4 regions of the Candidatus Pantoea rara genome follow, and region 4 is predicted to be linked to each of the others. Evidence: predicted binding sites of a transcription regulator. Region 4 holds the regulator's gene; each other region holds the start of a gene.
What was found. Region 4 encodes LexA, which represses DNA repair genes until DNA is damaged. Its sites were predicted from a motif close to TNCTGTATGTACATACAGNA; they were not measured.
Positions count from the first base shown of each region.

Region 1: the regulator LexA is predicted to act here: its motif matches at 3,441-3,460, upstream of mutH (DNA mismatch repair endonuclease MutH).
Region 2: the regulator LexA is predicted to act here: its motif matches at 2,324-2,343, upstream of umuD (translesion error-prone DNA polymerase V autoproteolytic subunit).
Region 3: the regulator LexA is predicted to act here: its motif matches at 1,934-1,953, upstream of dinB (DNA polymerase IV).

Region 1 is NZ_CP194942.1:818,563-823,693, reverse strand. Features, by position in the region: gene lgt (prolipoprotein diacylglyceryl transferase) at 1-78, opposite strand, end outside; gene ptsP (phosphoenolpyruvate--protein phosphotransferase) at 221-2,467, opposite strand; gene rppH (RNA pyrophosphohydrolase) at 2,480-3,007, opposite strand; gene mutH (DNA mismatch repair endonuclease MutH) at 3,691-4,368, shown strand; gene ACR8BF_RS04005 (TerC family protein) at 4,468-5,131, shown strand, end outside.
Region 2 is NZ_CP194942.1:2,175,259-2,180,389, reverse strand. Features, by position in the region: gene ACR8BF_RS10265 (manganese catalase family protein) at 1-378, opposite strand, end outside; gene ACR8BF_RS10260 (biofilm development regulator YmgB/AriR family protein) at 659-916, opposite strand; gene ACR8BF_RS10255 (hypothetical protein) at 1,452-1,676, shown strand; gene ACR8BF_RS10250 (hypothetical protein) at 1,777-2,028, opposite strand; gene umuD (translesion error-prone DNA polymerase V autoproteolytic subunit) at 2,365-2,784, shown strand; gene umuC (translesion error-prone DNA polymerase V subunit UmuC) at 2,787-4,055, shown strand; gene ycgZ (regulatory protein YcgZ) at 4,402-4,641, opposite strand; gene ACR8BF_RS10230 (hypothetical protein) at 4,871-5,131, opposite strand, start outside.
Region 3 is NZ_CP194942.1:3,155,676-3,160,806, forward strand. Features, by position in the region: gene ACR8BF_RS15075 (sugar ABC transporter substrate-binding protein) at 1-830, shown strand, start outside; gene dinB (DNA polymerase IV) at 867-1,922, opposite strand; gene dpaA (peptidoglycan meso-diaminopimelic acid protein amidase) at 2,167-2,913, shown strand; gene ACR8BF_RS15090 (class II glutamine amidotransferase) at 2,884-3,651, opposite strand; gene lpcA (D-sedoheptulose 7-phosphate isomerase) at 3,702-4,280, opposite strand; gene fadE (acyl-CoA dehydrogenase FadE) at 4,534-5,131, shown strand, end outside.
Region 4 is NZ_CP194942.1:3,697,419-3,702,549, forward strand. Features, by position in the region: gene zur (zinc uptake transcriptional repressor Zur) at 1-122, shown strand, start outside; gene ACR8BF_RS17470 (CsbD family protein) at 209-421, opposite strand; gene dinF (MATE family efflux transporter DinF) at 587-1,909, opposite strand; gene lexA (transcriptional repressor LexA) at 2,008-2,622, opposite strand; gene ACR8BF_RS17485 (diacylglycerol kinase) at 2,728-3,096, opposite strand; gene plsB (glycerol-3-phosphate 1-O-acyltransferase PlsB) at 3,225-5,131, shown strand, end outside.

The DNA of each region.
Region 1 (5,131 bases), 1.0 Mb from region 4:
GTACCAGTGAAGCGAAACCGGTCCGATCGAGAAGATCACCGGATCGAACTGCGGAAATGCAATATAGCCGTTATTCATCATTCACCGTCTATTTTTCAACCCTGAAAAGGGGCGTTGTCAGGCACATAAATTAAGGCTGCGCATAATAGCACAGCCGGTTTTGTGAATTGTCTTGCAAATGTAAACGCGGATAACCCATCTGGTCTGACGGGCCAGGCATTTAACGACCGCCGCGGATCAGCCCACCCAGGCCACGCCGCTCCATAAAGGCCGAAACCTGATGGCGAACTTCAGTGGCAGTGTGGGCATTCATCGCCCTCTCGCTGAGCTTCTGCGCTTCTTCGTGATCCAGATGCCGCAGCAGGTATTTGACGCGCGGGACATTTTTACCGTTCATGCTGAGATGGTGATACCCCAGCCCGACCAGCAGTGCGACGCACATTGGATCACCCGCCATTTCACCACACAGGCACAATTCCAGATTGGCCAGGCGGGCTTCCTGCGCAATTGCATTCAGTGCGCGTAGCATCGCCGGATGCAGTGAGTCATATAGGTTAGCGACGCGGGTGTTGTTACGGTCTACCGCCAGCAGATACTGCGTCAGATCGTTGGTGCCGACCGAAACAAAATCGACCCGTGACGCCAGATGCGGGATCATAAACAGCATCGACGGCACTTCTATCATGATACCAATGCGCGGCCTGGGAATCGGGAAGCCCAGCATCTCTTCCACTTCGCGTCCGGCGCGATCGATCAGCTGTTTTGCGTCATCGATCTCATCGATATGGCTGATCATTGGCAGCAGAATGCTGAGGTTGCCGGACGCGGCGTTGGCACGCAGCATCGCGCGTACCTGCACCAGGAAAATTTCCGGCTGATCCAGCGTCAGACGAATGCCGCGCCAGCCCAGACAGGGGTTCTCTTCACTAATCGGCATGTAAGGCAGCTGTTTATCTGCCCCCACATCCAGCGTTCGCAGCGTGACCGGTTTGTTGCGAAACAGCTGCAGCATGCCCTGATACTGTGCCACCTGCTCCTCTTCGGACGGGAAGCCGTTCTGCAACATAAACGGGATTTCGGTGCGGTAGAGGCCGATGCCATCCACCCAGCTGCCAAGTGCCTGCTCATGCTCCGGGCTTAGTCCGGCATTGAGCATCACCTGCACGCGTTCGCCGCTTTTCAGCTCACCTGGCTGATCGACTGCGCCTTCCGCCATTTTACTCAGCGCGTTCTCTTCGCTGATCAGCCGCTGATACTCCTGCACCAGCACCGGCTCAGGATCGATCAGCAGCTCACCGCGATAACCGTCGACAATCAGCAGCCGTTTGTTGAGCTGATGAGGCTGGATGTCAGCGCCCATGACTGTCGGGATCCCCATCGCGCGGGTCAGGATCGCCGCATGGGAGTTGGCTGCACCGTCACGCACTACCACGCCAGCCAGCCGCTCCTGCGGCAGCTCCGCTAAGGTGGTGGCAGTAAGTTCATCGGCCACCAGCACAAAGCGTTCCGGCCAGGCATTCGTGCCGACCAGCGTGTCATCGAGGTGGAACAGCAGACGCTGGCCAAGTACCCGCAGATCACCCGCGCGTTCACGCAGGTAATTGTCCGTCAGGCTGGCGAACTGTTCAGCAAACTTCTCGATCACCTGTTTTACCGCCCATTCGGCGACCGATCCACGTTCGATCTCATCGAACAGATCTTTCTTCAGACGGGCATCGGTTAACAGGTGCGAGTAGAGATCGAAAATGGCCGCGCTCTCTTTCTGTGCGCTGGCGCTGAAACGTTTGCTGAAACGGCGAAATTCATTGGTTGCTTCGCTCATCGCGAGCGACAGACGCTCACGTTCACGCTGAACATCCAGCGTTGAGGCGGCCGATACCTGATCGAGCAGAGGCTGCGTCTCATCGACCCAGCCCGGCGCCACCGCGACGCCGGGTGCCGCTGCAATCGCGCGCACCCGCGTCTGGCGGAACTGACCAAACAGCTGACCCATCTGAGATTGCGACAGCAGCGCCGCCATCTGGGTAGCCAGCGTGACCAGGAATGACTCTTCGCTTTCATCAAACTGACGGTGTTCGCGCTGCTGCACGACCAGCACGCCAAGGAGCTGACGACGGCTGATCACCGGCACGCCGAGGAAGGAGCGATAGCGCTCCTCTTTTACTGCGGGGATATATTTAAAGCTGGGGTGACTCTGGGCGTCAGCAAGGTTGATCGGTTCAGCCAGACGGCCCACTAAACCAACGATACCCTCGTCAAAAGCCAGCGTTACGGTGCGGCCACGCGGTTTTTTGAGTCCGCGCGTCGCCATCAGGTAATAGCAGCGACGGTCCTGGTCGGCGAGATAAACGGAACAGACTTCCGTATCCATCGCCAGACAGATCTCATTGACCAGGATGTCGAGTGCTTCATTGAGACGCGGCGCACTCGCCACTTTTTCTACAATTTCGCGCAACTGAGTGAGCATAAAGGGCGTGGCCTATCCTCTCTTACGTCGATGGGCAGGATTATTTCGCTGCCCCGCACTCTCCTGCATAGACATCACCACGCCAGCGAATTCCTTCATTACCCGACGATAAACGTCGCGCTTAAAGGAGACAACCTGACGCACCGGATACCAGAAACTGACCCAGCGCCAGCCGTCAAATTCCGGCGTACTGCTGTGCTGCACATTGATATCCGCGTCATTACACATTAACTGCAGAAGAAACCACTTTTGTTTCTGGCCGATACATACCGGCTTTGTGTCCCAACGCACCAAACGTTTTGGCAACTTGTAACGCAACCAGTTGCGGGTAGAAGCAAGTATTCGAACATCTTTCCGGTGTAAGCCAACCTCTTCGAACAATTCGCGATACATCGCCTGCTCTGCGGTTTCACCGGGATTGATGCCTCCCTGAGGAAATTGCCAGGAGTGCTGTCCAAAGCGCCTGGCCCATAACACTTGTCCCTGCCGGTTACAGATTACGATACCAACATTCGGGCGGTAGCCATCATCATCGATCACCGGACTACCTCAAAGCAAAATTTGAATGCGCTGATTGTTTCACACTCCTTACAGGCGGTAAACCACTGGATTCATGGGGTATCAGCTCATCAAAGCTGGGATAACTCACAGAAAAGGGCAAAGTTATAAACAAAGACCGCGAAAAAAATCGATCTTATTCACGTTTTCTGTGGATAGCTTTGTGCAGAACGCGGGAGTTAACTGAATAACATTTTCAGGGGTCGCCTGCGGACTGAAAAGCATTATTACCTTATCACAATGAATTTAAACAAAATTAAATCTTAATGACCAACCATAAAACTTTCATAAAACGGCAATATGTTCGCGACAACTGACAATCGATTAAAATATAAGCACAGTGCTTTTTATCCACAGTTAATCGCTCAGGGTTAGGCCAGAGAGGCGAAATTATGCTCATATCGTGAAAAGTCAAGGCTGTAAATGGAACCAGTACTGCACAGAAACAGTGTTATCCCATTTTTCTGTGGATAACCGGGCTGGAGATCCTGTTCATTGTTGCGGGTAAGCTGGGATAACCCTGACTGTCCGCAGATGTTGAGCAGGAGATGCGCTAAAAAAAGCATGATCAATCATGTTATTATCGATCCGTGACGCGGTTTATTTTAGAGAAAAGATAAACCCGGCCGCCACTGTACAAATTTTAATCACTGCGAGTCATCAACATGAGTTACCTGCCAGGACCACCTGAAGATGAGGCCAGCCTGCTGGCACGCGCGCATGATTTAGCCGGATTGACGCTGGAAACGCTGGCCGCCCGCGCCGGTCTGGCCATGCCTGCGGATCTTAAACGCGATAAAGGCTGGGTCGGCATGCTGCTGGAATGGCATCTGGGTGCCAGCGCGGGCAGCAAAGCGGAACAGGATTTTGCTCATCTGGGTATCGAACTGAAAACCATCCCAATTGATGCGCAGGGTAAACCGCTGGAAACCACCTTTGTCTGTGTCGCACCGCTGACCGGCAACAGCGGCGTCACCTGGCTCACCAGCCATGTGCGTCACAAGCTGGCGCGGGTGTTATGGATCCCGGTTGAAGGCGGGCGTGAGATTCCGCTGCGGGAACGCCGTGTTGGCGCGCCGCTGTTATGGACTCCGAACACAGAAGAAGATGAGATGCTGCGTCAGGACTGGGAAGAGCTGATGGATATGATTGTGCTGGGACGCGTTGAGCAGATTACCGCACGACATGGCGCCTGGCTGCAGATCCGCCCTAAAGCCGCCAACAGTAAGGCGCTGACAGAGGGCATCGGCGATCAGGGCCAGCCAATCATGACCCTGCCGCGCGGCTTCTACCTCAAGAAGAGCTTCACCGGGCCACTGCTGGCACGTCATTTTCTCCTCTGAATGTCACCACGCACGCCGTCAGTTCGGAATTTTATGGGAGATCGGCGGATTGAATGCGTATAATCGCCGTTTACTTTTCGTTTAGGATTGAATGTCGGTATGTTTGAGTGGATTTCTGATCCCAACGCCTGGCTGGCGCTGGGCACCCTGACCATCCTTGAAGTGGTGCTGGGTATTGATAACATCATTTTCCTGTCGCTGGTGGTCGCTAAACTGCCAAAGCACCAGCAAGCCAGCGCACGTCGCATTGGTCTGATGGGCGCGATGCTGATGCGTCTTGGCCTGCTGGCCTCTATCGCGTGGGTTGCCCGTCTGACTAACCCGCTGTTTACGCTGATGGATCATGCGTTTTCGGCGCGCGATCTGATTCTGCTGTTTGGTGGACTGTTCCTGCTGTGGAAATCGAGCATGGAGATCCATGAAACGATCGAAGGCAGCGAAGGCGAGCACAACACCCGCGTCCATTCGTTCCTCGGCGCGATTGTGCAGATCATGATGCTCGACATTATTTTCAGCCTCGACTCGGTCATCACCGCTATCGGCCTCTCCGATCATCTGTTCATTATGATGGCGGCCGTTGTAATTGCGGTGCTGATGATGATGTTCGCCGCACGCGCCATTGGTGAGTTTGTTGAACGTCATCCATCGGTGAAAATGCTGGCGCTCTCTTTCCTGATCCTGGTCGGTTTTACCCTGATTCTGGAGAGTTTTGCGGTCCATGTACCAAAAGGTTACATTTATTTCGCGATGTTCTTCTCGATGG
Region 2 (5,131 bases), 1.5 Mb from region 4:
AGGCATGCCGTTGGCGTTAACCGGCATCGCCGCCAGACCGGAAGAGAGGATATGGCGTGGGTTCATGCCGCCCAGAATGGCATTGACCACCGGGTCTTTCGCTGAGGCTTCCTGGTAAGAGAGCGGAGCGCCTTCAAGGTTAAGCGCCACGGCGTAGCCCAGCATTTCGATATGGCTCAGTTCTTCGGTGGCGGTTGAGATCAGCAGATCGCGAATCCGCACATCACCCCGTGCGCCCATCGCCTGGAAAAAGTATTGCATCGCTACACGAATCTCACCTTCGACGCCGCCGATGGCCTGCTGTAACAGCATGGCAAACTCTGGATCGGGTTTATCTACACGAACCGGGAATTGAAGTTTTGATGAATGATGAAACATGGTTATTTTCCTCGTCTGTGTTTGCAGTAGATGCAGGAAAAAGCCTGGACACAGATATCGGATAAATAAAGCGAAACGAGAGCAATTAACCAGAATTTGCGGTTAAATAAGAGGAAAAAACGGTGTTTTCCGGATCTAAATCTGGCCTGGCAGAGCAGGGAATATCAGCGATAAAAAGGGGACTCGCTATTCAGTGCAGGAGAAACAAAAAAGCCCCTTAAAAGGGGCTGATTCCGGACGGGAAAAGCATCCATGCTCAATCGCGTTCCCACTTAACCATTTAGCTTTCGCTGGTGGCCGAAGCACGCTGCAGAACATGTTCCAGAGCCTGACGGTAAATATCCTGCTTAACCACGTCACGCTCGCTCTCCAGACGATTAATCAGGCCCAGCACGACGTCTTTATGTGAGACATGCGCTTTCGAACGGGCGAGTTCGGCATGAACGGCGGTGACCACCTGTTGTTCAGTAGTCAGCGCTGCGCCAGAGTTCATGAAGTAATCAGAAATCTGAGACTCTGTATTCATCGTTGTTTGCATGTCAGGCCTCATAAGAAAAGGGGGAGAATGCGTCGTTTCAGATCCGGTTGCCGGCTGACGCAAAAAAAATTGCATCTGAAGGTGGAAATCCACAACACCTTCAGATGCGGTGCAAAGTACCCTCGTTACAAGTGATTTAACATCACGGGACAAAGTTATACAGGAATTGCAAAGTTGTACAACAAAATTTGACAAAATTATACTGGTCGGTGGTGTATGTTAAATACGTGTTTAAAACGGCAAAATGGTTTTTTGCTTATTACTGTTTAAAATACAGCAGGTTGGCGCTCTTTCCTGGGCCAGGAAGATTTTCAGGAGAAAAATGCGGGAAGTACCTGATGGCACCTTAACGCGTTAAAACGGTTTTTTTGGCGGATTTTAAAAAAAGCTGTACAGGTTTTAGCATAGTAAAAAGGCGCAGGGCAATGCGACTGCTGCAATCCTGGCCGTCTGACCCGCCACGCTGCATAATTCACTTCCCACGCCTGATGCAGAAGGCTAAGGTTGAGCCCTTATTCATCACAAGGAAATGATCATGGTTCACGACTATTTCGCGATTCCGCCTGCGGGCGTAACTCAGGAACAACATAAACGTGCAGTGGCTGTGGCGGCTGCGCTTTCAGTGGCAAAGGAGTCGGTCAGCGCCTCCACGTCGGCAACCGGCTCAAAAACCTCCTGGGACCTGCAGGCCGTGGCGAATGAAATTGGTAATCTGGCCGATGCGATTCAGGATGCGCTGGAGAGTGACAGTCAGGCTTAAAGACTGAACGGCAACGTCAGGCATTTGCCGGGGCAGGTCAGGAGGATGGCAGCGTTCGGGAGCCGGTCATGTCCGGTAATCCGACGCTGCCAGAACGCGGTTATTCCACTGCAGGCGGCTCATATTTAATATATTCACGTAGGGCATCATGAATGGCCTGATTATTGCCTTCTTCCAGACCACGCCCGGCATATTCTTTCGCCAGCGCCGCCAGCACATCGTCAAACTTCCCTTTGTAATTAAGATTATTCAGCGCTATTTGCTGACCGAGTATCGCTTTTAATACCGTGGTCTCAACCCTTAACTGCGCGACTGCCTCTTCCAGATGTTTGATTCGATCGTCGTCTGTCATAATCCCTCCATGCTTAAAAAAGGCAGAATAACCAGCCCGCTCGTAATATTCAAACCTCCACCCGCGCCAGAGAGGCGTTGTCAGATTTTCCTTAAGTCAGAATAACCAGCGGCTGAATGTATAAGGTGCGTTACTGTAAAAAAAAATTGCTGATATTCCCGCAGTGCGGCGAAAGTAACCCATTTCTGCTTACTCTGACGGCAATGCGAAAAAACGGTTAAAAAAAAGTGCATTACCATCAACCCCTTCGCTTAAAAATCTTTTCTGTTACTTGATTAAAAGGGGGATTAGCCATTACTGTATTTATATACAGTAATTTGAAAAAGGAGTGACATGATGGAATTCATTAAACCTGCGGACATTCGCGCCGTTATGCCTTTACCGCTTTATATCGAACGCGTGCCGTGTGGATTTCCTTCTCCGGCGCAGGATTATGTCGAACAACGTATCGATCTTAATGCACTGATGGTTCAGCACCCCAGCGCCACCTATTTTGTCCGGGTCAGCGGCGAGTCGATGATTGAGGCGGGCATTAACGATGGCGACATGCTGGTAGTCGACAGCTCACTCACCGCCTCACACGGCGATATCGTGGTCGCCGCGGTCGACGGTGAATTCACCGTTAAGCGTCTCCAGCTTCATCCCTGCCTGCAACTGATGCCGATGAACACTAAATTTAAACCGATTGCTATCCGGACGGAAGATGCGCTGGAGGTATTTGGCGTGGTGACGTTTGTGATTAAAGCGACGCACTGATCGTGTTCGCGCTGGTCGACGTCAACAGCTTTTACGCATCATGTGAGACCGTTTTCCGGCCCGATCTCAGAGGCAAGCCGGTGGTGGTGTTGTCCAACAACGACGGCTGCGTGATTGCACGCAGTGCCGAGGCAAAGAAAGCCGGCATCAAAATGGGCGCACCCTATTTCAAAATGCGTGAAGAGCTGACGCGTCACGCGGTGCACGTCTTCAGCTCAAATTACGCCCTCTACGCCGACATGAGCCACCGGGTGATGACGATACTGGAAGAGATGGCGCCGTCGGTGGAGATCTACTCGATCGACGAGGCCTTTATGGATCTCACAGGCGTGCATAACTGTATGGCGCTGGAGACCTTTGGCCGCCAGGTCAGAGAGCGGGTACGCAAAGAGACCCATCTGACCGTCGGGGTCGGCATTGCCCAGACCAAGACGCTGGCCAAACTGGCGAATTTTGCGGCCAAAAAGTGGAGCAAAACGGGCGGCATTGTCGATCTCTCAGATCCCGGGCGGCAAAGAAAGCTGCTGCCGCTGATTGATGTGGCTGAGGTCTGGGGCGTGGGCCACCGGATCGGCAAACGGCTCAACGCCATGGGCGTCATGACGGCGAAAGATCTGGCCGATCAAAGTACAGAAGCCATTCGCAAACAGTTCAGCGTGGTAATGGAGCGTACCGTCAGAGAGTTGCGCGGCGAATCCTGCCTGGAACTGGAGTCGATGACGCCGGTAAAACAGCAAATTATGTGTTCGCGATCGTTTGGCAGCCGTATCTCAGACTACGATCAGATGCGTGAGGCCGTCTGCGCCTATGCTGAGCGCGCGGCAGAAAAACTGCGTCGTGAGAATCAATATTGTCGCCAGATAGGGGTGTTTGTGCGTACCAGCCCGCATGCGACTGACGAACCCTTTTATGGCAATCAGTCCACTGGCCAGCTGTTGATCCCGACGCAGGACACGCGCGACATTATCAGCGTTGCGATAGCGTGTCTGGATAACATCTGGATTGAAGGACACCGCTACATGAAGGCAGGCATCGTGCTGGGGGATTTTTTCAGTCAGGGCGTGGCTCAGCTTGATCTGTTTGACGAACATCAACCCCGCCGCAATAGCGAAGAGCTGATGAAGCTGATCGACACAGTCAACAAACTCGGCAGTGGGAAGCTGTGGTTTGCCGGACAGGGGATTAACAAAGCCTGGTCGATGAAGCGCGAAATGCTGTCGCCAGCCTATACCACCCGGATCACGGATCTGCCTGTGGTTGCGCTGAAGTAGACGCTGGTATTAAAAGTGTCGGGATAACTGTTTTGAGGCAGGGCCGCTTAATCAATAAGCAGGCTCAGTAAGCAGGCACTTCGCAGCCCCGCACATTCAGGACCGAGAAATTCTGCACTTTCCTTTCCCCACCTCTGATTCTGTGCCAGGCTTTCACGCTTTATTCTATAGCGTGGAAAATTAAGGCCTGTTTCGTGAAAACTTCAATCTTACTGACACTCGTAGCAGCGATTAGCTGCTCTGTTTTTGCCGCCCGTGGTGGGTTTGAAACCCAGACAGCGAAACATCCACAGACTCAGCGGGTAACGGAAAGCGGGGAGCCGCTGACGCGCTGACAGGGATTGCATTAACGCCCAAATAACAGGCTGATGAGCGCACGGTAATGGCGCTCTTCTTCCTCAGTGGATGCCGTTTCAAGGCGACGCAACAGTTTGGTGCAGATTGATTTGCGATTCACATTCCCGCCCGAATTAAGAATGTCCACCACCACCTGTCCCAGCGTCTCCTGCTGCGAAGGCAGGCTTGCCGCATTGAAATAACGGGCAATGTCGTCTGCCGTTTGTGGCAGTCTCTGGGTCGGGTACATGGGGGGATTTCCTGGGTGTGAGATAAAAACGATCGTATTGCGCGAAGTTATACAAAAGCAGTGCATCTGTACAGCAATTTCAGCCATGAGGGTAAATGCGTTTATTATCCCGGGAACCAGGTCAACGCGAGGCGGTTTAAAGTAAGACGCCGGGGACGTCCATCAGGCTGATTGGCCCCGGACAGGCGTCCGGCGCCATGAAAAATGAACAGCAACGACCTGTACATGATTAACGATAATCTTTAAGGGAAATCGGCGCCTGTCCGGTCTCTACCAGCCAGTTCAGTTCGGCGCGATCGCGGGTTGTGGGATCAATGAAACCTTTGAGCCAGTTTCGCGCGTCTGAAATCTGCTCTACCCGATCATCGCTGCGCTCATTCTCTGCCATTTCACCTAACTGCCGAATCAGTGATATCAGGGTGATTTCCTGCTCTTCAAACGCCAGATTAATGGCTGCTTCACCAAGAATCATATGACCGGTTGTTTTATC
Region 3 (5,131 bases), 540 kb from region 4:
CGCGCTTCCAGGATTTCGTGAATCAGGCGATCAGCCAGAAATATGACGGCATCGTGCTGTCGCACGGTAAAGCGCCCTATGCCAGCGGACTGGTGAAGCGCATTGCCGACGCGGGCATCAGGCTGTCTATGTTTGATACACCGGTGGATAGCCCGATTCCGGGCGTCACCGTCACCGCGCAGGATGACGCTTCACTGGCACAGCTTTCGCTGGGCCAGCTCATCCATGATTTCAATGGCAAAGCGAATATCGTCAAACTGTGGGTCGCCGGTTTCCCGCCGATGGAGCGCCGTCAGGTGGTGTATGAAAAACTGCTGAAAGAGAATCCGGGCATTCATCAGCTGGAGTCGATTGGTGCAGTTTCAACGGATGTGCAGGGCGATACCGCCAACAAGATTGGTGCGATTCTGGCGAAATACCCGAAAGGCAAAATCGACGCGATCTGGGGGGCCTGGGATGCCTTCAGCCAGGGCGCTTACAAAGCGCTGCAGGAGAATGGCCGGACCGAGATCAAGCTCTACAGCATTGATGTCTCGAACCAGGATTTGCAGCTGATGCGTCAGAAGAACAGCCCATGGGTGCAGACGGTGGCGGTCGATCCTAAAACCATCGGCGCGGTGAATATGCGCCTGGTGGCGAAAAAGATTGCCGGTGAAGAGACGCCAGCGACGTACCAGTTTAAAGCCGCGTCAATCTCTCAGCAGCAGCTCGGCAGCCAGCCTGGCGCAGTGAACGTGGCGTCGCTGAACAGGATCATTCCGGGCTGGGGCAGCAATGAAGATTTCGTCGCGCCGTGGTTTGCTACCCTGGCGGCGAAATATAAGAAGTAATCCGGCGTCAGCCTTGCCAATCGGTGAGGCTGGCCGTTACAGGCCCAGCAGCAGCTGACGCTCAAGCTGGGGATCGACCATGGTGACATGCAGTCCCACCAGCCGCACGCCGCGTCCGGCACGACGCTCATCCCAGGTTTTCCGGGCGATGGCAATCATGTCCTCTTTATTCAGTACCGGCCAGATGTGCTCCTGGGTCGTCTGCTGAAAATCACTGAACTTGAGTTTAACGCCCTGACGCGCCACCTGCCTGTCAGGGCGGATCTGCGTAAGCCGGCGATCCAGTTCGGCATAGAGAAAATCGATAATCTCCAGGCAGGCATCCCAGTCGCTGATATCTTCCGCCAGCGTGCGTTCCACCCCCAGCGATTTACGCTCGCGCTCCACAATGACGCTGCGATCATCAATGCCATTGCTGCGCTCCCACAGTACCCGGCCAAACTTCCCAAAGCGCTTCAGCAGTAGCGCCAGATCGGCCTTCTGCACGTCGCCGCAGGTCACCAGCCCCATCTCTTCCAGCTTTTTGGCCGAGACCTTACCAACACCGGGGATCTTCGCCAGCGGCAACGTCAGCAAAAAACCAGCCATCTCCGGCGGTGTAATCACGAACTGTCCGTCCGGCTTATTCAGGTCAGAGGCGATCTTTGCCAGAAATTTAATCGGGGCGATGCCCGCTGAAGCGGTCAGCCCGGTTTCACGGTAGATGGTGGCGCGGATCGCCTGCGCCATCAGCGTGGCAGAGCCGTGACAGTGCGGGCTGTCGGTGACATCCAGATAGGCTTCATCAAGGGAGAGGGGTTCAATCAGGGGCGTATAGCGGGTAAAAATGTCGCGGATCTGCGCAGAGGCTTCTTTGTAGGCATCGAAGCGTCCTGGCAGCAAACGGAGGTGTGGGCATAGCTTGAGGGCCATGCCAGTTGGCATCGCGCTGCGCACGCCAAATTTACGAGCCGGATAGTTGGCGGTGCTGATTACGCCGCGACGTTCGCGGCTGCCACCAATGGCGATCGGGATATCGCGCAGCTGGGGATTATCACGCATCTCCACCGCGGCATAGAAGCAGTCCATATCGACATGAATGATTTTACGCATACCCCCTCCAGCACTGGATAAGTATACAGTTGGCAGGGGTAACTGCAATATTTGTCGCGCCCACAATTAAAGTTTACAAATTTGTGGCCGAATATCCTTCAGTAAATCGCGAATTTCGCTGACGCCGTCTTGCTAAAAAAACAGACAATGTTTAATGTTGCGCTGCGGTAGCGGACAGTTCCGATAATGCAAACAGAGACGCACAATTTGCGTCATGTTCTCTTCATTTCAAGGTATACACAGCATGGGCAAAATCGCACTCCTGTTTGCGATGATTTTACTGCCAGCCCTCAGCATGGCAATGACACCCGAACCCGTTCAGACAGCGGCACCGGTCAGTAAAGAATTAAAGAAGCAGTTACTCGGCACCCCGGTCTATATCCAGATTTTCAAGGAAGAACGCACCCTCGAACTCTACGGCAAAATCGGTAATGAATACCGCCTGCTGGATACCTACCGCATCTGTAACTTTTCTGGCGGCCTCGGCCCGAAACGCCGCGAAGGTGATTTCAAAAGCCCGGAAGGTTTTTACAACGTGAAGCTGAATCAGTTGAAGCCAGATAGCCGTTTTTATCGTGCCATCAACATTGGCTTCCCGAATCAGTACGATCGTAATCAGGGCTACAGCGGCAACTACCTGATGATTCATGGCGACTGTAAGTCGATTGGCTGCTATGCCATGACAAACGCCTATATGGATGAGATTTTTACGTATGTGAACGCCGCGCTGCGTAACGGCCAGCAGGATGTCAGCATCAGCATCTATCCGTTCCGCATGACCGACAGCAATATGCAGCGTCACCGCTACTCCAGCGATGCCAGTTTCTGGCAGCAGTTACAGCCAGGATACGCTTACTTTGCGAAGTATCGCCAGCCGCCGACGGTCAATGTCGCCAGCGGTAAATATGTGATGAACAGCAGTCCGGCACCGGTTTTAGCGAGTCCCGAAGCCGCTTCCCGTTCATTCCTGGCGCTCTCCAAGGCAGAATAACGCCCATTCACCTGGCGCAATTCGCTGCCAGGTTTCATTGGCCGTCAGTGGCTGCGTAGCAATCACCGTCACCACGTCATGCGGCGTGGTGTGCTGCTGAAAATCAACTTCCACATCCTGATCCAGTAACTGCGCCCGGCCAAAGGGTGCACGACGGGTGATCCAGAAGAGGTTGGTGGAGCAAAAGGCCATCAGATATCGCCCGTCTGACAGCAGCATGTTAAACACGCCCTTCTGCCGCAATGTGCCAGCCAGCTCCCCGATAAAACGAAACACTGCAGGCCAGTTGCCCGGCGTGCGCGGATAGCGCGTCGCCAGCTGATGCAGGATCCAGCAAAACGCCTTCTCGCTGTCCGTTTCGCCTACCGGCCGGAACGTACCGGTCTCCAGTTGCCGATAGCCCTTAAGCTGGCCGTTGTGCGCATAGGTCCAGTGACGGCCCCACAGCTCGCGGGTAAACGGATGCGTGTTCTCCAGCGACACCTGACCGCGATTCGCCTGGCGGATGTGCGCCACCACCGAATGCGATTTGATCGGATACTCCTGTACCAGACGCGCAATCGGCGAGTTAAAACTCGGCAGCGGATCTTTAAACGTACGACAACCTTTATCTTCGTAGAAGGTAATGCCCCAGCCATCTTTGTGAGGCCCGGTTCCACCGCCACGCTGAACCAGTCCGGTAAAGCTGAAACAGATATCCGTGGGAACATTGGCGCTCATCCCGAGCAATTCGCACATAGCCACCACCTCTGATTAAGCGGCCTCCCGTCTGCGGGAGGCCGGCGCAGTTACTTCACCATCTCTTTTTCGATCAGCAGCATCAGGATGTGGATCACTTTAATGTGGATCTCCTGGATGCGATCGGCATACCCAAAGTGTGGCACCCGGATTTCAATATCGGCACTGCCTGCCATCTTACCGCCATCTTTGCCGGTCAGGGTGATCACTTTCATGCCCTGCGCACGGGCGGCTTCAATCGCTTTAATGATATTGGCAGAGTTTCCGGAGGTGGAGAGGCCCAGCAGTATATCGCCCGGACGCCCTACTGCTTCCACATAGCGTGAAAAGACATAGTCATAACCAAAGTCATTACTGACGCAGGAGAGATGGCTGACATCAGAGATGGCAATCGCCGGATAGCCGGGACGATTTTCACGGTAGCGCCCCGTCAGCTCTTCGGCAAAATGCATCGCATCGCAATGTGAACCGCCGTTACCACAGGAAAGCACCTTGCCGCCTGCCTTAAAGCTGTCAGCCAGCAGCACCGCAGCGCGTTGGATCGCATGGATATTGGCGTCGTCGCTGAGGAATTTATTCAGCGTATCAGCAGCTTCATTCAGCTCTGCGCGGATGATGTCCTGGTACATAGGGATGTCCTTTTTTAGGAGAGGTTAATCGCAGCAAGTTTAACGGAATGGCCGGTAAGCGCAAAGCGTCATGCCATGTCCGGGCGGGAAGTGACAGCAAATATCCCTGCCGCAGGTGATGCAAAAATGGGCTAAAAACGGTTTTTGTGAGGCAGGTTGTAATTGCGATGTAAACAAATTGATAAATCCGGCCAACTCCTCTAAACCTCTCTACATAACAGGTCAGACCTCTTACTACTTGGAGCGGTTCATTATGATGGTTGTCTCGATACTTGCCACGGTGGCGCTGATTGGCGCCCTGTTCTATCACCGCCTGTCGTTACGGCTCAGCAGCGCAATTCTGTTGCTGTGGACTGCAGCGATGGCTTTTGCTCATCTCTGGACGCCATGGCTGCTGCTGCCGCTGGCGATCATCCTGCTGCCGTTAAACCTGACGTCACTGCGCCGCGACCTCTTTTCAAAACCAATATTTCAGCGCTTCCGAAAGGTCATGCCGCCGATGTCACGCACTGAGAAAGAGGCGATCGATGCGGGCACCACCTGGTGGGAAGGCGATCTGTTCCAGGGCAAACCGGACTGGCAGAAGTTGCACAACTATCCTCAGCCACGCCTGACTGCCGATGAGCAGGCCTTTCTCGCTGGCCCTGTCGAAGAAGCGTGCCGCATGGCCAACGATTTCCAGATCACCCATGAGCTGGCCGATATGCCGCCGGAACTCTGGGCATATCTGAAAGAGCATCGTTTCTTCGCGATGATCATTAAAAAAGAGTATGGCGGACTGGATTTCTCCGCTTATGCGCAAGCCTGTGTGCTGCAAAAACTGTCGGGCGTCTCCGGGATTCTGGCGATTA
Region 4 (5,131 bases):
ACAGTGTGATTGAAGCGCATGGGTTATGTGAAAGTTGTGCTGCGGTTGAAGCCTGTACGCACCAGGAGAGCTGCGAGCATGATCACCATGATGAGGGGAAAAAGCGGGGAAAACGCGGGTAACTGGCACATCCTTGTGCGATTCCATCCCTGTACCCTCCGGTGCGGGCACACCGAAGCGGCTTAAGCTCATTATCAGGATATCGTGATTACCAGCGGTGATCTTTGTTCTTGCCTTCCCAGTCCGTTACTTCGCGCTCTGCTTCATCTTTCGCATAGCCGTAACGTTCCTGGATTTTACCGACCAGCTGATCGCGTTTACCTTCGATAACCTGCATATCATCGTCGGTCAGCTTGCCCCATTTCTCTTTCATTTTGCCTTTGAACTGCTTCCAGTTGCCGCTCGCTTCGTCTTTATTCATGGCAGACCTCCAATCCTCGGGTTTAATGATTATTTTGCTACTCAACAAAATAACGATATAAAGCGCTGGTTAACTGCGCTGCTTAAAGTTAATTGTAGTAGCCAATTTCATAACCATGGAATAATACAGAATAATCCGTATCAACCTGGGCCAGCCTCTGCAGAATCAGGCGTCAAACCAGCTGTTATGACGCCAGTGCTTACGCCAGATGAGCCACAGTGACAGGCCGCGCAGCGCCAGGAAAACCGTCACCGCCAGCCACAGGCCGTGATTGCCCAGCATCGGTATGCTGAGCAACGTCAGAAAGTAGCCTGCCGCTGCCACGACCATGCTGTTACGCATCTCACGTCCGCGCGTCGCGCCAATGAACATCCCATCCAGCAGATAACACCAGACGCCGATCAGCGGCATGATTATCTGCCAGACCAGATAGCGGTCTGCTGTCTGCTGCAGTGACTGAAGAGAGGTCAGCAGGGTGACAATCTGCGGGCCAAAAATGGCATAAGCCAGCGAGAAGAACAGCGCTACCACCAGCGCCTGCCGACAGGCTGAGTGCCAGACCTGCTGCAATTTACTGCCATCTTTTGCGCCATGTGCTTCGCCGGCAAAAGCTTCAACCGCGTAGGCAAAACCATCCAGCGCGTAGGCAGTAAAGGTAATGAACATCAGTAATACTGCGTTAACCGCTACCACATCCGGACCCAGCCGCGCACCCAGCACGGTGAGCGAGGCAAAACAGAGCTGCAGCATCAGAGAGCGCAGCATGATATCCCGGTTGAGGCGCAGCAGCCGGCCGCTGTCACCGCGCCAGCTCTGCTTCAGCAGATTAAACGTAATACCGCGCAGCTTTAACACCCGCCAGACCATAATACCGCCGACGCCCAGCGTGATGTACTCCGCCAGCGCCGTGGCGGTTGCCGCACCCGCGACACCCCAGTGCAACCCCATCACCAGCCAGAGATCGAGCACGATGTTAACCAGATTGCCCACCACCAGCAGGATCACCGGCGCGCGGGCATACTGCACGCCCAGCAGCCAGCCCAGAATCACCAGGTTTGCCAGGGTTGCAGGCGCACTGAGCCAGCGAATCTGAATAAACAGTGCCGCCTGTTCAAGAACATCGGGATTGCCACCAACCAGGTGGGTCGCCAGCTGGATAATCGGATAACGTAAAGCGATGAACAGGACACCTGCCAGCAACGCAATGATCAGCGGCTGTGCCAGTGCACGTGCCAGAGCGGTTTTATCGCCCGCACCAAACGCCTGTGCCGTAAGGCCAGTGGTACTCATTCGAAGGAAAAGCAGCAGCATAAACAGGAAGCTGGTCACTGTTGTCCCGACCGCAACCCCGCCAAGATAGACAGGGCTGTCGAGATGACCAATAACTGCAGTATCGACCACCCCCAGTAAGGGAACGGTGATATTTGAAAGGATCATCGGCAGCGCAAGCCGCCAGAGATTTTTATCCGTTGCCGTGACAAAGCGCATTCGCCGTTCCGTGCTCAGTGTCGCTGCAGTAAAGCAGGCGACAAAATTAGGGCAGACAGAATAGCATCAGAAAAGGCGAATGCACGCAGCCCTCAGAATCAGAGCCACTCGCCGTTACGGACCACGCCAACCGCCAGACCTTCAATAGTCAGCGACTGAGCACGGGTATCGACAACAATCGGGTCGAAATCACTGTTTTCAGGCAAAAGGTGCACGATAGCACCCTGCTTTTTCCAGCGTTTAACGGTGACTTCATCATCAATGCGGGCAACAACAACCTGGCCGTTGCGCACATCCTGGGTTTTATGTACCGCGAGCAGGTCGCCATCCATAATCCCGATATCTTTCATAGACATTCCGCTGACGCGCAGCAGGAAGTCAGCAGATGGTTTGAACAGGCCTGGATCGACCTTGTAATGGGTTTCGATATGTTCCTGCGCCATGATCGGCTCACCGGCTGCAACACGGCCAATCAGTGGCAGCCCTTCAGAGGCTTCTTCTTCCATTAACAGACGAATGCCGCGCGAAGCACCAGAAACGATCTCGATGACGCCTTTGCGCGCCAGCGCTTTCAGATGCTCTTCTGCCGCATTTGGCGAACGGAAGCCCAGCTGCGCGGCAATCTCTGCACGCGTAGGCGGCATGCCCGTTGAAGAAATATGGTCGCGAATCAGGTCATAGACCTGCTGCTGCCTGCTGGTTAATGCTTTCATCCCGCCCCCTGGTTGTTTATACAGTCGCTGTGAGTATATACAGGTATTGGCGAAATGGAAACCGATTGTCAGGTAAAACGCGCCCTCAGGCGCGTTGTGGAAGGGCTATCGCAAATGTGTCCAGAGCAGCGCGACCCAGACAAACAGGGCCAGTATGATGCTGATCAGCACCGCTGCCGAGCCCATGTCTTTTGCGCGGCCCGCCAGCGGATGATGCTCCTGACCGATGCGATCGACCACCGCTTCAATGGCGCTATTGAGGATTTCGACAATGACCACCAGCACCACCACCCCAATCATAAGGATGCGGGCGATCACATCGACATCCAGCCAGCACGCGATAATAATAGCGGCCAGTGCAGCCAGCGCTTCCTGCCGAAACGCCGCTTCATGTTGCCAGGCGGCTCGCAGTCCCTGCCATGAGTAGCCTGCGGCTTTTACTATTCTGATAAGTCCGGTGGCATTATTTGCCATGATGTGGGAACCCTTTCATCGGATTGACGTCAATGTCTGGGCTGCGTGCAATTGGCACCACCACAGATCTTCGCTGCGCTTTCTGATATGCTTGCGGCGCTTTGCTAACAAGAGGCTTCATGTTGTCTATGTCAGGTTGGCGTAAACTCTATTACAAATTACTTAATTTACCACTCTCCTTTTTGGTAAAAAGTAAGGCCATTCCGGCCGATCCCGTGTCTGAACATGGTCTGGATCCGACCCGACCTATTATGTATGTTTTGCCTTACGATTCGAAGGCTGACTTACTGACTTTACGTGCACAGTGTCTGCGGCATCATCTGCCCGACCCACTCACTCCGCTGGAGATTGATGGTTCACTGTTGCCACGCCACGTGTTTATCCATGATGGCCCGCGCGTCTTTCCCTATTTTGTGCCCAGCGTTGAATCGGTGAAAATCTTTCACGATTACCTGGACCTGCATCGCAATAACCCTAAGCTGGATATTCAGATGCTGCCAGTCACGGTGATGTTTGGCCGCGCGCCAGGACGTGAAGTCCAGGGCGAAGCGACGCCGCATCTGCGGGTGCTGAACGGGGTGCAGAAGTTCTTTGCAGTAATCTGGCATGGACGCGACAGTTTTGTCCGTTTCTCGCCGACTGTCTCACTGCGCCGTATGGCAACGGAACACGGTACAGATAAGTCGATTGCCCAGAAACTGGCTCGCGTGGCACGCATCCATTTTGCCCGTCAGCGAATGGCGGCGATCGGCCCGCGTTTACCGGCGCGTCAGGATCTGTTTAATCGCCTTCTGCAATCCAAAGCGATTGAAAAAGCCGTCGAAGATGAAGCACGCAGCAAAAAAATCTCCCATGAGAAAGCGCAGCAGAACGCCGTCGAGATGATGGAGGAGATTGCGGCAAACTTCTCCTATGAAGCCATCCGCGTAACTGACCGCGTGATGGGCTGGCTCTGGAGTCGGCTCTATCAGGGCATCAACGTCAATGGCGGCGAAAAAGTCCGCCAGCTGGCGCAGGATGGCCACGAGATTGTCTATGTGCCGTGCCATCGCAGCCACATGGATTATCTGCTGCTTTCCTATGTGCTCTATCATCAGGGACTGGTGCCGCCGCACATTGCCGCAGGTATCAATCTCAACTTCTGGCCAGCTGGCCCGATTTTCCGTCGTCTGGGCGCCTTCTTCATTCGTCGTACCTTTAAAGGCAACAAGCTCTACGCCACGGTATTCCGCGAATATCTCGGCGAGCTGTTCACCCGGGGCTATTCGGTTGAGTATTTTGTGGAAGGAGGTCGCTCACGTACCGGTCGCCTGCTGGACCCTAAAACCGGTACCTTAGCCATGACCTTGCAGGCGATGCTGCGCGGTGGAAATCGCCCCATCACGCTGGTGCCGATCTACATCGGCTATGAGCACGTGATGGAAGTGGGCACTTACGCTAAAGAACTGCGCGGTGCAGCGAAAGAGAAAGAAGGCTTTATGCAGATGGTGCGCGGCTTACGCAAGCTGCGCAATCTCGGTCAGGGTTACGTTAACTTTGGCGAACCCCTGCCGCTGGTCAACTATCTCAATAAGCGGGTGCCGGAATGGCGCGATGCAATCGATCCGATTGAGCCGCAGCGGCCCAGCTGGTTAACACCAACCGTCAACGATATTGCTGCCAGCCTGATGGTGCGTATCAATGAAGCGGGCGCGGCTAACGCCATGAACCTCTGTGTCACGGCGCTGCTGGCGTCACGTCAGCGCTCACTAACCCGTGAACAGCTGATTGAACAACTGGAGTGCTATACCCAGTTGCTGCGCAACGTGCCTTACTCGCCAAATGCGACCGTACCCGATCTCTCAGCGGAAGCGCTGCTCGATCACGCCATGGGTATGAATAAGTTTGAGAGTGAAAAGGACAGCATTGGCGACATCATTATTCTGCCGCGCGAGCAGGCAGTGCTGATGACCTACTATCGCAACAACATTCATCACATGCTGGTGATGCCGTCGCTGATTGCTGCCATTGTTCAGCAGCATCAGACGCTGAGCGA